One region of the Filifactor villosus genome, then DNA from elsewhere that is predicted to be linked to it. Evidence: riboswitches for the same ligand, from Rfam matches in the RefSeq annotation. Region 1 holds a riboswitch; the other holds the start of a gene.

Region 1 (7,875 bases):
CCCACCGGAGCTCCGATGACAGCTTTTACCTTAGGTTGGAAGTCTTCTTCCAGAAGCTGAAAGATCGCGGTCGGAGCATTGCCGAAGGCGAAGACCTTCTCTTTCTCATCCCTAAGGGCCTTTTTGACTGCCGCCATTGAGCGCGTAATCCCTTCCTCCTTCGCCATCCGCTTGACTTCTTCATCGTCAACCAGGCATACCACCTCACAACCCAACTTCTGCAGAGCTACCTTGTTGATCCCCGACAGGGCCATCTTCGTATCCGTATAAATGGTAACTCCGGTACGCAGGGCCTCCTTGATGTTCTTCTCGAACTCGTTGGCAAACTTCAGGTTGTAGAGGTAATCAAAATCCGCTCCTGTATGGATACATCTCTTTATGACAAGTTCTTCAAACTCGTTGTTGAACTTGTAATTCGGATGTTCCTGCTTGACGATCTCATCGATGATCTCAAAACTCTTCTCCTCTATCCTCATAGGCTGCTTTACATAATCCACGATACTTCCTCCTCCATAATTCCGCCCTTGACTACGGGCACACTGTAATAAGAGGTATAATACCTCAATATCCCTTCTTTTCGTAAATCCTCCAAGAGCTTCCCCTCCGACATCACAGAGGGAAGCAAGAGACAGACCGCCGTTCCGCTGTGAGAGATGTTCAGCCCGTATCCCCCACAAAAACGTACAATCTCTTCTATTTCATACAGGCGTGGAGTCTCCACCATCCTCTGATTGAAAATGGCACTCTTCATGGCACATTCCGCCACCTTCTTCCTATTCTTATCCGAAAAAGCCTTTTTTAATTCAAAAAAAAGCCCGGAAACCTCCTTCCGGCATTCCCTTTTCTTACTAAAGTAGTCGCTTTGTCTCCTCAACTCCCCCGTATCCAAGCTCTTGTCGGGGACGAGAATCAAAGACTTCATCCCTTCCAAAAAACCGAATTCTTCCACCGCTTCTCCCTTCAAAGGGTCGAAGAGTACGGTGTTTTGAAAAAAAGAGGCATCCGTGGGTTCGATCTTCGCCGCCAAACGGCAGAGTTCTTCGGTCTCCGGCTTTTCTCCCAGGAAGGCAAGACAGGCTCCCGCCGTCGCTCCTATGTCCGCCGTAGAACTCGCAAGTCCCTTGGCAAGAGGAAGGTCCGTTTCCAGATACACCTCGTAGTTTTCAACCTCCAAAGACTTAAACCCGAAGAGTTCCAGCACCTTCCTCTTCATTTCGGAAGATTTTCGACGTGCAACGAACCCCCTGCATCTGCACTGTACTTCCTCCTTACTTCCTCTTCGCACAAAGTAGGCCTTCGAATACAGACCGATGCAGTAAGACGCCAGGTACTCCCTCTCATCTTCCCTCATCCCCTGGACCAATTCGCCTCCTGTCCCGGGACAGCTTGCACAATATATCTTCTTCATCTGAGGTCCCTTCCGTAACTTCCTTTCATAACTTCCGTGCAAAGGGCAGAGATCAGGTTCTCATTTTCGCTTCGATCCTTGATGCTCACTCTGACAAAACCTTCTCCCAGCCCCCTATAGTTTGAACAGTCCCGAATCAGAAGGCGGTGGTTCACAAGGAGGTCTTCCTTCAAAGATGCCGCCGACATCTTCTCAAGCTCAAAGAGGATGAAGTTGACATCGGTGGGATAGACATTCAATCCCTCGATCTGCGAAAGTTTTGCATACACGAACTCCGTTTCCGCCCTATAAAATTCCTTGCTCCTTGAAATAAAGTCCCTGTCAAATACTACGGAAACCAGCTTCGAAGCGAGGGCATTGACCGTCCAGGGTTCCTGTAAGGAAGCAAGGGAGGAAGCGTTGTCCCGAGAAGTGAAGAGGTAGCCCAATCGAAGCCCCGCCAAGGTATAAAACTTGGTCAAAGCCCTTAACACCATCAGGTTCGGATGGGTCCGTATCAGAGGCAGAAGGCTGTATTCCTCCTCCCTGTGCGAAAACTCGATAAAGGTCTCATCCACACACAGGGCGACCCCTAGAGCTTTACAGAGGTTTGCGAAGTCTCCGATATGCTTGAGCCTGCCGTTCGGATTGTTGGGATTGCAGATAAAAACGAGGTCGAGATCCTCCAAGGCGGAGAAATACCTCCCGTCCAAGTCGAAGTTTCCGTTGTAATACAGGGGGACCGCCTCCTTGCCGCAGCTTTCGATCGCCCTCTCATACTCCGTAAAAGAAGGTTGCCAAACCCCTATACGTTGAAAACGCGGATCTCTTGCGATAAGATAGATGAGCTCCGTCGCACCGTTTCCGACAACGACTTCCTCCTCGTTGACCTCATACCTCAGAGCCAAGGTCTGCCTCAAGTCGGTATGATGAATGTCGGGATAGCGGAACAGACTCTCTATATCGAACTCCTTCAGATACTCCCGAATCTTTTCGGAGCGGAAGATATTGACATTCGAGCTGAAGTCCTTCAAACTTTCCTTGTCCATCCCGTACTTTCGAGCGACCGCAACCAAATCCGCTCCATGACCCTTCTCCCTCATTTCAACCTCCTTTTCTTGCGCCCCCGTCTTTAATGCCGGTATCCGTTTGAACTCTTGTATCAACCACCTGTCTATTACAGCTTTTGAAACACTTTTTTCTGTCTGCAGGTTTCGGGCAGTTCCACACCCCGATCAGATACCTGTATAGATCTGCTCTAAAAAAGTTTTGTATCGAGTTTCTCCCGATTTTTTATCAGGAAACACCGTACAAAATCAAACCCCTGCTGTTGTTTCTTCGGATTTGGGAACCCCTAAACAAAGACACAAAATGACTTTCCCTTTAGTTTCACGAAGTATAAAAACCCTTCTAATACTATTATTCAATAGATGTATTGATATATCGGTTTTTTTCAACCTGCGAAAAATCTCTTTATCTTCTATGGTCACAGATTGTTTATATCCACAACTCAAAGGAAAAATAGTATAAATACATATTTTCAGGAATGGACTTGTTCAAAAAACTAAGGAAATCCCGAACAAAGCCAAACTTCCGATTTTCCTTCGATTTTATAAAACACAAAAGTTTGTTATATCAGTGTTTCCAAGAATTTCATCCTTCGTACAAAATAGGTTTTACGATGATTTTTCGAATTATGCGGTATCACCCTATCTACTATTTTTTTGAATTATACAGTGTTTTCTTTACAAAATATGAACGTTTAGCAAATCGAGTTTTTAAGAAGTTCATCATTCATACAACATTAATTTTATTCCGATTTTTCGAATTATACGGTATTGCCTTATCCTACGATTTTCATCCCTATTTCCCTCAAGAGCAGAAAGAGGAGCAGCGTAGTGATCGTTGTGGCAAAGAGCAGTCTGTTGCTCCTTGAAATATCTTCCGCTTCCAGCTCTTTGACAGCGTCACCGATCGTAGGTTTCTCCACCTTTTTCCCGAAGTACACGTTGGTACCTCCGAGCCGGACCCCCAGAGCTCCGGCAAAGGCCGCTTCCGCATGGGCGGAGTTGGGGCTCAAGTGGTTCTTCCTATCTCTCAGACCTATCCTCCAAGCCTCTTTGGCGTTCAGTCCGACCAAGGGAGCGGAGAGGGCGATCAGAGCAATCGAAACCCTGGCGGGTATAAGGTTGACCAGATCGTCGATCAGAGCCGAGGCCCTCCCCAGCTCGATATAGTCCTCGTTCTTATATCCCACCATCGAATCCAAGGTGTTGCAGGCTTTATAGGCAACCATGAGCGGTGCACCTCCCAGAACTGCAAAAAACATCGGCGCGATCGTTCCGTCCACAGTGTTCTCCGCCACGGTCTCGACCGTTGCCCTCAAAATCTCGGCAAAGGAAAGCTCGGTCGTGTCCCTTCCCACCAAATAGGAGATACGGGTCCTGCTCAAGTTCAGATCCCCCCTACGGACTGCGGATCCCACCTTCTCGGCCTCGACTGCCAAACACTTGGTGCTGATACAGTTCCACATCAACAGGGTCTGCATAGAAAAGGCAAGCAGAGGACTGATCTTCCCTGCAAGTCTGATTGCCCAAAACACCGTTGCGAAGGAGGATCCGACCACAACGAACCAAAGGACACATCCTCCCAAAACCTTATTCTTCGCAAAGCTCCTCCTCACCCTCTTCTCCGTGAAACGGATCAGGCGCCCCATCATGATGACGGGGTGAGGAAACCAATAGGGATCTCCGAGCACAAAGTCTATCAGCGTCGCTATCAAAAGAGAGTAGGCTACCGTTCCCGTCATCTGACTCTCCTGTTTTGCTCGATCGTTCTTATCAAATTCAATGCAAGTTTATAGTTGCTGCAAAAATGAGAGTGGAGGTAGGTGCCGAGTACATTCTTGTACGCAAAGCCCCCTTCCCACTCACGAAGCAGTGTTCCGTCCTGATACTTCTGCATCTTGAAGACCCCTTGCAGATCCGTTTCAAAGTCCGAGTAATGGAACTCATGTCCCCTCACCTCTTCTTCGCACTTTGCGATCACAACTTCCCTCTTTGCAGTTCCCTGACAGTATCCGAAACGTTGCAGGCGATCCTTCATTACGCTTTTCCCGTCCAAAAGTCCTACCATCTCATACTCATAACGCTCCTGATCCAGGAGGGAGGTCCCCAAATACATCAGTCCTCCGCACTCCGCGTAAATCACCCCGCCGTCTTCTCCGAAACGCCGGATACTCTCCCTCATGGAACGATTTGCCTCCAACTCCTTTGCAAAGACTTCGGGAAAACCACCCCCCAGGAAGACTCCGTCACAGTTCGGCAGAGCAGCGTCTCCAAGAGGGCTGAACTCTACCAATTCCACCCCCATATAGCGAAGCAGTTCCAAACTGTCCTCATAATAGAAATGAAAGGCCTTGTCCCTGGCAAGAGCCAGCTTGACGTCCGTGATATTTCTGACACCGCTCCTCCTCTTCTCATCATAGGAAAGCTCAGAAAATTCGGCGAGTTCAAGGATCTTCTCCACATCGACATATTCTTCCACCACATCCGCCATCATATTAAACATGGAATCTAACTCATCGAGCTCACAGCCCGGTATCAGGCCGAGGTGTCTGGATGGAAGGGCAAAGCTTTTGTTAGGCGGGATCCTTCCGAGAACCGGTACTCCCGTATAGCCTTCGATTGCCCTCTTCAAAATTTGATAGTGGCTTTGCGACGATACGTTGTTGACAATGACTCCTCCGATCCGAACATCCTTATCCAAGTCTCTGTAACCCAGAACCGTAGCGGCCGCAGAACCCGCAAGACTCTTTGCATCCAAGATCAGGATGACCTTGCAGTCCAAGATCTTGGCCATACTTGCCGTACTGCAATAATCGATCCGATAGCCGTATCCGTCGTAGAGTCCCATTACTCCTTCGATCACTTGGATGTCCGCAACATCCTTCCTCCCTGCAAAGAGGTACCTCAACTCCTCCTTGTCAAGCATGAATTCATCCAAGTTGCGAGAGAGCTGCCCACAAGCCTTTTCATGGAAGGAGGGATCTATATAGTCCGGTCCCACCTTATAGGGTGCAACCTTATAATTTCTTCTTTTAAGCAGCCTCATCAAGGCCGATACGATCGTTGTCTTTCCCGACGAGCTGCTGACACCTGCAAACATTATTTTTTTCAAGCAAGTCTCCTTTCCGATCACAACAAAAAAGGACTCCTTCGAGCCCAATTACAATCCGATATCGTCTTCTTTTCCCACCCGAAAATATATAATCTGGAACTATAAGGTCTGACTTGGAAACAAAGAGTTTCTTACAGTAGCGGGGGCTGTAAAGGCTTTTCACCTTTTTCCGATAGTTTCTCATACAGTAATACTACCATCAAAACGAGCCCTCGTCAATATACAGGCGGAAGGAGGTTTTTGAACGTATCTTATTTCCTGTATACTTCGATTAAAACAGATGTGATATACGTAACTCTCATTCAATCGAAATGTTATCCTACCCATATCCGTAAACGCAAAAAATTTCATCTTCCGTAGAATACCGGACAACTCTATCAACAGCCGATAACGGTATCAAAAAAACTGCGGTATAGTACTGTTTATCCGCTTAAATGATTGCTATCAATGTCTTTCTATGGTCGATAAAATAGATGTTGATGCTTGCAGACACGGATACAACCACACCTCTATCGGAGGATAGTATAATACTGTTGTCATTTAAATTATGGATATAAACGATCTGTGACCCGTAGAAGATAAACCGATTTTTCGTAAGTTGAAAAAAGGATATATCCATGCTTCTATTGGAGAATAGTATAATACGATTCTTCCTTTGAGTTGTAGATATAAATAATCTGTGACCCGTAGAAGATAAACCGATTTTTCGTAAGTTGAAAAAAGGATATATCCATGCTTCTATTGGAGAATAGTATAAGATCCTCAATGTTTAAATCTTGGACAAAAAAAGAAGACGGATGATCTTCCGCCTTCTGTGACTTACATACATTCCCGATGGAATATAAGTTCTCCCGTTTCTTTCGAAACAACTTATTCCGCATCTACCGGTGTTTCTTCAGCAACTTCTTCCGAAACCTCGATGTTTTCGCTTACAGACGCCTCTGCAATATCTTCTTCCGATACCGACTGTGCATCGGGTCCTTCCACTACTTCTTCCTGATCTTCGTTGAGGTTCAAGGTGAGCTCAATCTTTTGTGTTTCAGGATTGATGCTGATAATCTTCGCTGTCAAACGATCTCCCTGATTTACGATTTCAGCAGGGTTTTTGACATAGGAAGAAGAAAGGTTGGAAATATGGATAAATCCGTCCACGTCCTCATTCAATTTCACAAATACTCCGTATTCTTTGATGTTTTTTACCGTACACTCTACGATATCATCCACCTTCGTGTTTTCTTGGAACACTTCAAACGGATCTCTCTGAAGCGCCTTCACGCTCAAAGACAGTCTTTGCTTTTCAGGATCGAACTCTACGACCTTTACTTCAACCTCGTCGCCGATCGAGTAAAGCTGCTCGATCTTATCTCTTCTGTTCCAGGACAACTCGCTGATGTGAACCAAGCCTGTCATCGCACCCAGGTCAACGAACATTCCGTAATTCTTGATATCACGAACAATACCCTTATATACATTTCCGATCTCCAGATTCTTGATAAACTCTTCTCTCTTGGCTGCTTCTTCTCTAGCCAGGATATTCTTTCTGGAGAGGATCAATCTTCTCTTTCTCGGTTCTACGTCAATAATTTCCGTTTGGAATTCCATGTTTTGGAACTCTTGCAAGTCTTCGTCTTTCACAAATTTGTTTGCTACATGACTTAGCGGAATAAAGCCTTTGATGGAGTTTTTGTATTTTGCGATGAGTCCTTTGTTTCCAATTTCAGCTACCTTTACATCAATGATCTTGCCGATCTCCAAATCATCCCACGCCTTGAAGGCATCCAACCTCTTCTTGGAAAGGATAATTTCACCAGTGTTTTTGTCGATCTTAATGACTTCAAGAGAAACCTCGTCTCCTACCTGAAGTTCTTCATCCCCGTTCATTTCTGTCTTGGGAAGAACTCCATCCGTCTTGTAGTTCAAAGTGATATAATAAGAGTCGGGTTTTACCCTCTCTACATATCCTTTTACAATTGAACCTTTGTACACCTCTTCATAATTCTGTTCTTCTTCCAGCAACAATTTTTCCATTTCGCTACTCATCAATTCCCAACTCCTTACCGTGTTTTTTTGTGTGAACAATAAAATCTATAACTTCATTTATAATGAAGTCGGGGGTAGACGCACCTGCTGTCATCCCAATACTATCATAAATCTTTATTTCGTCTACGTCAATATCATTTGCCGTTTCTATTAAAAAAGTTTTGCAAAATTGAGAGCACAATTCATATAATTTTTTTGTATTTGAACTGTGTCTTCCGCCTATAACTATCATAGCATCAACACTTTGAGCAATTTTGACAGCGTCTTCC
Region 2 (7,875 bases), on a different contig from region 1:
CATCAATACATTCATTGAGGTATGGAACCGAATAGCTGTCAGAGGACAGGGCCCAAAGATAAGGAGAAAGCCTGTAAATATTATCAGGAACCTTGGACTTACACAGTTTCCTGATCAAGTTTTGTCCATAGTATTGTTCGGGATCGATTCCGGCTGCACGAAGTGCCAACACGGATTTTGACAAAATTGCCACATCGTCGGTTATCTTTGCATCCTCAAACAAACCTTTGTGAATATAATCCAAGTCTTTTTGTTTGATTTCTTTTCCGAGTTTTCCGATTTCGGCAATCTTCCAATAGTCCTTTGTCTCTTCATAAGAAGTATATTCTTCAGTAATCACAGACATTTTATTCTGCGCCCAATCCAAAATCTCATTTAAATCCTTGATGGTGTTTTCTTCTCCCAAACCTCTTACTTCCACGACAAATACGACGGGTTTCGCTCCCTGTGTCTGATCGTAAGGAGTTCCGGTAACGGTTACTCTTCCCGGTCTGATGGAACGCATCGAATGCGTGGTCCACTTGGGAATATTCACATTGGAGGAATCCACGTTCACGGTGTCGGTCACCTTAACGATGCCTTCTTCACTGTAGCTCCAGTGGAAACGCTGCTCCGATGCATTGGATGGTTTGACATTCAGGACAAGATTCTTCACCCTGCCCGCCTGTACTTCGTATTTTTCATCGGCGCTCACAGATTGAAGCGGTGTCTTGTAACGGAATTCCACCTGAACTTCCTTCTTGACATTCGGATTGTCCGCACTGCTGACGAGGAATTTGGCAAGTCCCGGTTTCTTGGGAACGATTCCGTTGGAATACAGGGGATCATATTGTGCAATCTCGGGTGTAAGCGCCTCCCAGTTCAGGTCCCGGACGCTTGCATTTTCAGGCGATACCCTCAATGTATATCCCTTGTCGAGGCTTTCATACCAGCGGATTCCGTTAAACTTCCCGTTCATCTTGTTCCATTCGTCCATATACCACAGCGTCGGTACCTCTCCCAAGAAACCGTCTACCGGAACATAGGTAGATCTTGCTCTAAAACTTGTTTCGACACTTTGATCATCTCTCATAAAGACATTGATTTCAAAAGTCTCCGGTTTCCAAAGAGCAAAACTGTTCCCTATAATATGCTTGTTTTCTCCATTTTTAAGAAAATATGCCGTTGTCGGTAACTCTCTGAATTCTTGTTGTCCCTTTAATCTTCCCTTTACAACGATCCATGTTCTTTCGGAACCTTGAACCTGAATCGGATTCTCCATTGTAAGCTCTCTATCTCCTACAAAGGCTTTAATCTCTTCAATCTTACTCGGAACAACTTTGATTATAAACTTTCGTGTAGCAAGTTTTCCATTACGTTTGTAAGTCACAACCGCTTCTTTTTCTCCGACCTTACGTGGATGATATCGGGAGAACTTATCAATCCAGAAATGGAAGGCATACTCCGTTTCCGTCAAATAATACTTCTCTTTCGCATGCCAGTGAGTTGCTTCGACGTTATCTCCTTCGAGATAGAACTCTCCCTCGTCTAAAACAGTCAAGGTAATGGTATCTTCGTCGTCAAGATAGCGTTTTTCTCCCGACTTGCTCAAGAAATAGACCTTGGGAGATACCGTTGATTTGATCTCTAACCGAATACTGTCGGAAGCGGTCCCCACCGTTGCGGTAACGACGATCGCACCTTCCTTCAGAGCATGGAGAACTCCGTTTTCATCAATCCTTGCAAGTTCCGGTTTGTCCACACTCCATGTTACCTCAGTACCCGGTTCTGCATGAGCCACTGCCGCATTCAGAACAAGCTTCTCATCGACCTCCATTTCGGTTTTGCGAGGGCTGATTTTCACCTCGGTAAGAGGCTTTTCGGTTACTGTCACATCGATATCTGCAACCTTTCCGCTTGGGGATGTCACTGTCAGAACCGCCTTTCCGACACCTCGGGGTCGAACGGTTGCAAGATCGGTACCGGAAACATCTATTATCCCCTCCGGAGCGGCTGTATACTGCAGTCCTGCTTCACCGTTATCCACCGATACAAGAACGTCCTGTCCGTCTTTGGTTAAACGAAGTCCTTCCTCGGCGATATCCCTGCGGGTATATTCTCCTTCCACCTGGTATCTCAAACGAGGCGTCCCTGCCTTCTCAACATTGACTACAATATTTCTTCGAGCTTCCCCCTCTCGAGCTGTAAGCGTAAACCTTCCTGCTTTGAGTAGTTCAAACTTCAAGGTGTCAGAACCGTCTCGAATAAGTCGAAGTCCTTCCTGTGTTTGAGGAGGAATCTTCCACTCTATCAGTTTTGAGTTCGGTGCTGTAGCTTTAAGAAAATGAATATGATTCCCAAAGTCATAGTCCAGATTCAATGTTGCGGGAATCGGTATCCAATCCTCATCCTTCTTGTATGAGAAAGCAATTTCATCTGTCTCGGCAGTTTGATTTAAGACATGAATATCAATGCTGCCTTCAAATTCTTCCTCATCGTCTTCACTGGACATCCAAACAGAAATTGTCTCTTCTCCTGGTCTTAGAACCTTAAATGTAAAGGTATCCTCATCGGAAGAAATTCTTTTAATCGCCGGTGTATGTTCCGTAACACCTTCACTGTGGATCGACCAGTTCCATGTCCACTCTTTGGAAGAATCATACTCTTTTCCTTCTACTAAAATTGCCTTAAGTGTATACTCCTGTTCATAAGGCTTGTAGATCAACCATTTCTCCCCAAGTTTGTTATCTCCTTCAGAAGCTGTATGGAAAAAATCAAAATCCTGCTTTGTTTCTATATCCCAAGGATTTTCCCCATCCTGCTTCGGAGGAACTTCCTGAACCTCCACCACGATCTCAACAGGCTCATAATCCGGAACCGTAATTTTGATCACTGCCTGTCCCGGTTTTTTTGCCTGGAGGATCCAAGCGTTGTTCCATCGGTTCCAATCCCTCTTTGCATACAAGACTTCATTGTCATTGAATGGATAGCTGTCTACCGATTGGCCGTCCAGTTCAAATTTAACATAGGCGTGTTTAAGCTCTCCGTCGCTCTGATCGAGAAACACCGTCTTTAATTCAAAACGTTTTCCCGCTTCAAAGCTGAGCCTTCCCCCTTCAATCCCATGCCAATCTGCATCCTTATAGTATCGAATCTCAAAGGGAAGGCTGCCCTGTATCTTAGTATCGGAATTATTCCCAGACGATTCCGACACCGGATCTTCCCCACTGGAAACCTCCGAATCATCCGCACTTGATAAAGGGCTCATCTGCACCTCCATACTTGTTAAAAACTCATCTGCCCAGGATTCTGGTGACACAAAATTCGGAAAAAACAGTAAAAGACTTAATAGCAGTGCCATTACCCTCCTAGACACAGTTTTCCACTTCGATTTCATTATATAATCTCCTTTCGTTTTAGGATAAAGAAGCTCTACAAGACTTCTCCCGCAACCGCTGAGAGCTTCTTCCATACAATAAAAAACACTCTTCGCCTTGAAAAACGAGAGTATTTTGAATATCGATTTTGATTTTAAAGAATTACAATAAAAGAGACTCAGTCCTAACCGCCCATCTTCTTCACAAAAGAAACCGTCCTCTTGTACGAAAAATCTGACTTAAGTGACAGAATCCGGTGAAGAGTCCGATACCCACAAAGAATAGGACACCGAAGAGTGTTTCATCATCCTTCTCTTAGATTAACGCTTCTGCTTTTACCCTCTTATCCCAAGAACAAAGCAATTTGACAGGCAGGTCTTCCGGCTCCGATTCATCCTTTGAACACCTTCCCGTTGCTTCAAACAGTGGTTTTTGTTCTTCGTCCTCGTTACGGCAGAGGTAACTGCGCGGGAATTTCACCCGTCTTCCCTATTAAAAATAAACCCTTCTTAGTATCGAATAAGCTTTTTCCAATCTCGAAAAAAACTTTTGATTAGTACAAGTTTATCTACCAGCCAAACTTTCATTATGAATTTTTTATTTGTTTTCATCCTATCACAAAGAATCCGTCCTGTCAATTCCATCAATATATTATTTTATTTAGATATTGATTTGCTATTTAAAAATTCTAAGTATATACCTCCTCCCCTACTCGCACTAAAACCTACTACAAATATATTTATGTTTAATGTCCCTTAATCCGGTAAGGAGTTTCCATCTTGTTGCTTAAATTAAAGTAATCGGTATGTCGTTTAAAATTGTCCGTTGATTCCAGGTTCGATACCTATGAGATGATTTTATACTATTCTCCATTTAAAATGTCAGATGAACAGAAATATGTATTTACCAGAAACGCTTTGAGTGATTGTAGAATTCAAACTTCTCACCCAGACAATTTTAATAGATAATAGTAATTAATATCAGGCATACATGTGAAAAGCGAAAGAGAAAAATGATAACCTGCTCCCAAGAGAAAACATAGCTTGGTTGAAAAACAAAAATCCACCTGCATTAAAACTGGCGGATTTTTCGCTTGTTTTTTAGTTTATTTCTTCAAGGTGATTACAACTCGGCGATAAGGCTCCTTGCCTTCGCTGTAGGTCGTTACATAGGGATCGTCCTGCAAGACGGAATGAGCAATCCTTCTCTCATAGGGATTCATCGCGTCGAGCTTGATGGTTCTTCTCTGCTTTGCCGCCTGACGAGCCATCTTCTTGACATAGTTCGTCAAAGACTCTTCCCTCTTTTGACGATAGTCTTCCACATCGACCATCACCCTTTGATAATCTTCCAATTCCTTGTTCACTGCCAAATTAGTCAAAAGTTGAAGTGCATCCAAGGTATCTCCCCTTCTTCCGATGAGGTAAGACGCATCTTCGCCCTCGATCTTGGTATGCAGGACCTCTTCTTCATCTTTGCTTAAGGAGAAGCTGCAGTTGAGGCCGGATACTTCAAACAAGCCTTTTAAGAAGGCATCGGCAGCGTCTTTGGCTCTGGTGTCTTCCAACAAGGTAGCCCTGATCTTACATTCTTTCGAACCGAACAAACCCAAAAACTTCGAGGTTTCTTCGATCACTTCGATCTTCAACTTGTCTCTTGTCACATTGAGTTGCAAAATGGCTTCTTGGATTGCTTCTTCTTTTGTTTTTCCGATCGTTTCAACAGACTTCATCATTATTTTCTCCTTCCACTGACAATTTTTTCTTCTTCTTTGGCAAGTGTCATTCTTTCCACTACCTTACGTTGTGCAATAGAAAACAGTGTCGATACCGCCCAGTACATGGACAGCCCGGCAGGAAATTGACGTCCCCAGTAAAAGATAAACAGGGGCATCATATAGGTCATGGACTTTTGCATCCCTTCTCCCGGATTTTCTTTTTCGGGTGCCTTGCCTTCCTTCTTCTTCTCGTGTTTTACCATCATCATCTTGGAATCTATAAACTGAGCAAGGGCTGCGATCAAAGGGAAAATAAAGGGTACCGCAAATCCTCCCACCATAATGACATCCGGGTTCTTGAGGTTTTCAAGCCAGAGAAAACCCGTGTCGGCAGCGTCGTAGAGCGCCTGTGTCCCGAACACGTAGAGGACGGGATCTCTCAAGACCTTGAACAGTCCGAATAGGATGGGCATTTGGATCAACAGGGGCAGACAACTCATCATGGGGTTGACATTGTGCTCTTTGTACAGCTTGGAAGTAAGCTCCGCCTGTTTGTTCTTGTCGTTGGGATATTTTTTTTGAATATCCTGGATCAAGGGCTGGATCTTGTTCACTTCCATCATCGACTTGTTCTGTGACAAGGTGAGGGGAAGGGTTGCCAGTTTTACGATGATCGTAAATAGAATAATGGAAACTCCGTAATGTCCTACAAGATTGTAGAGTAGCTTCAAGAGCATCCCCAGTAGATTTGCAATTGCAGTTGTCAAGCTGATAACCTCCTATGTTTTTCTGTTGTTTTCAGGAACCGGGTCATATCCGCCTTCGTGAAAGGGATGGCACTTCAATATTCGCCTGACTGCCAGATACCCGCCTCTAAGAATTCCGTGTTTTTCAATCGCCTCTATGCTGTAGGCCGAACAAGTCGGACAAAACCTGCAGCTCGGCGGCTTCATCGGAGATATGAACAGCTGATATCCCCGTATCAAGCCTATTATAATCTTTTTTAGTATCTTTGTCATCTCATCATCTTCGTTTTTCGAAATAAATGTTTTACGGAATGTCTCAATTCTTTGTAATCGGCTTCCTTCGCGCCGCTTCTGGCGATCCATACAAAGTCATAGCCCTCTCGAACTCCCTGCATCAAGCGAAGAATCTCCTTGAGCCTCCTGCGAAGTTTGTTTCTCTCGACGGCCTTCCCATATTTTTTTGAAATGGAAAAACCTACCCTGCTGCTCTCTGTTCCGTTCTTGTAATAATAGAGAACAAACTGCCTGTTTGCAAAAGACTTGCCCTTGTGATACACCCTCTTAAATTCTTCATTCTTCTTTAAACTTGAAAAATCCATCTTTCGACCTCGGTTAACAAAACGTGAAAAAAAAAGGCCACATCTCACTGAGCGGCCTTTTTATTAAGCAGATAGTCTTTTTCTACCTTTTGCTCTTCTTCTTCTAAGTACATTTCTTCCGGTCGGAGATTGCATTCTTTTTCTGAATCCGTGTACTTTTTTTCTTTGTCTCTTCTTTGGTTGATACGTTCTTTTCATTCTATCCACCGCCTTCCTTTTCCAAAATACGAACTTGGTTTAAAGTCAAATTCCGCATTTTTACATTATAGAGGTATTATAAGTCCGCGGTTGTAATATGTCAAGAATTTTTTTTATCTTTTCCTCTTTCATACTCTTCTCTTTTTCGTTGTTGTATCCTGCAACCGTATTCTTCAACTCCTCAAACCTTCCGGAGTCCTACAACCGGGTATTTCAATCGGATAGCAGTACAGAAAGAGAGGTCTTATCTTTTTCCTCCGCCTTCCATACAAAACCGCCCTACAGGATCCCTTGTTGCAAAAAAAGAAGCTTGTCCCTTTTTTCTCCGTAAAAGAAGAGGTAACACCTCTTTTTGAGAGGGAACGGATCCGACCCTAAAGCCTAAGCTCTCTTCTCAAAATACCTTTGCAGGGAGAGTTTATCGAATGCCTTACCTACAACAAGGAAGATTCCCGCTCCCAAACCTGCCTGGATCATATTCTCCGGAACCGATTGCAGAGCTACGATCATACTCGACTTCAGGATCGAACCTCCCACAAAGTAACCTCCTACCATCACCAAACTTCCTGCAATCAGAGCCGTAAACAGTCGGATTGAAAAAAACGCTCCTCCCTCTTCTTTACGAAAGGCGATGCTTCCAGCAACATAACCCATACAGGCCTTGATGATGAGGGTGAACGGAGCCCAGTGTGCATAACCCGAAAAAATATCGGCAAGCATCGAGCCTACTCCTGCGGTGATCAGCCCTTTTTTTCTGCCGAAGAAGATCGCGACCAAAAAGATCATACTGTCTCCCAAGTGAATATACCCGCTGGTCATCGGAACGGGGATCTGGATCGACATCGTACTCACCGTAACAAGTGCGATCAGAAGAGCACTTAAAACCAAATCTCTTACATCCTGTTTTTGTTTTTTCATCTCTGTAATTCTCCTTTTCCGTTTTTATCAGCGAGGATACGGACCCTACTCGAACCCTTACCTTCTCTTTTATCCCCACTCTCCGTTTCTTATCTACTATTATAAGTTATTAAACGAATTTGAACAGGATATCGGCAAAATTTATCCGATTGTATCGATACAATTTTTGATATTGGAGATATGAGCTTTACAAAAAGAAAAAAGAGGCAAATAGTTTTATATTTGTTAAAAAAATATTTTTCTTCCAACCTTACCTCCAATTTCTCTCCCCTTGTGAATGATTTCTTAAATTTATCCACAAGATTATGTTGAAGTTTTTTCCAAGTTTTGTTATATTATTT

The links. A riboswitch is a leader RNA that binds a small molecule or an ion and turns the genes downstream of it on or off. The one in region 1 is predicted to bind cobalamin.
Region 2: it holds a riboswitch for cobalamin, as region 1 does, so the genes downstream of both, ACFO4R_RS05515 (S-layer homology domain-containing protein) here and ACFO4R_RS05235 (cobyrinate a,c-diamide synthase) in region 1, are expected to answer to the same signal.

Annotation. Positions count from the first base shown of each region.
Region 1 is NZ_JBHSHL010000015.1:25,728-33,602, reverse strand. Features, by position in the region: gene ACFO4R_RS05255 (cobalt-precorrin-8 methylmutase) at 1-497, opposite strand, end outside; gene ACFO4R_RS05250 (GHMP family kinase ATP-binding protein) at 485-1,408, opposite strand; gene ACFO4R_RS05245 (aminotransferase class I/II-fold pyridoxal phosphate-dependent enzyme) at 1,405-2,490, opposite strand; gene cbiB (adenosylcobinamide-phosphate synthase CbiB) at 3,231-4,196, opposite strand; gene ACFO4R_RS05235 (cobyrinate a,c-diamide synthase) at 4,193-5,566, opposite strand; cobalamin riboswitch at 5,549-5,779, opposite strand; gene ACFO4R_RS05230 (30S ribosomal protein S1) at 6,437-7,606, opposite strand; gene ispH (4-hydroxy-3-methylbut-2-enyl diphosphate reductase) at 7,599-7,875, opposite strand, start outside.
Region 2 is NZ_JBHSHL010000019.1:3,224-11,098, forward strand. Features, by position in the region: gene ACFO4R_RS05515 (S-layer homology domain-containing protein) at 1-3,247, opposite strand, end outside; cobalamin riboswitch at 3,710-3,879, opposite strand; gene jag (RNA-binding cell elongation regulator Jag/EloR) at 4,462-5,088, opposite strand; gene ACFO4R_RS05525 (YidC/Oxa1 family membrane protein insertase) at 5,091-5,840, opposite strand; gene yidD (membrane protein insertion efficiency factor YidD) at 5,853-6,092, opposite strand; gene rnpA (ribonuclease P protein component) at 6,089-6,418, opposite strand; gene rpmH (50S ribosomal protein L34) at 6,482-6,616, opposite strand; gene ACFO4R_RS05545 (ECF transporter S component) at 6,998-7,534, opposite strand.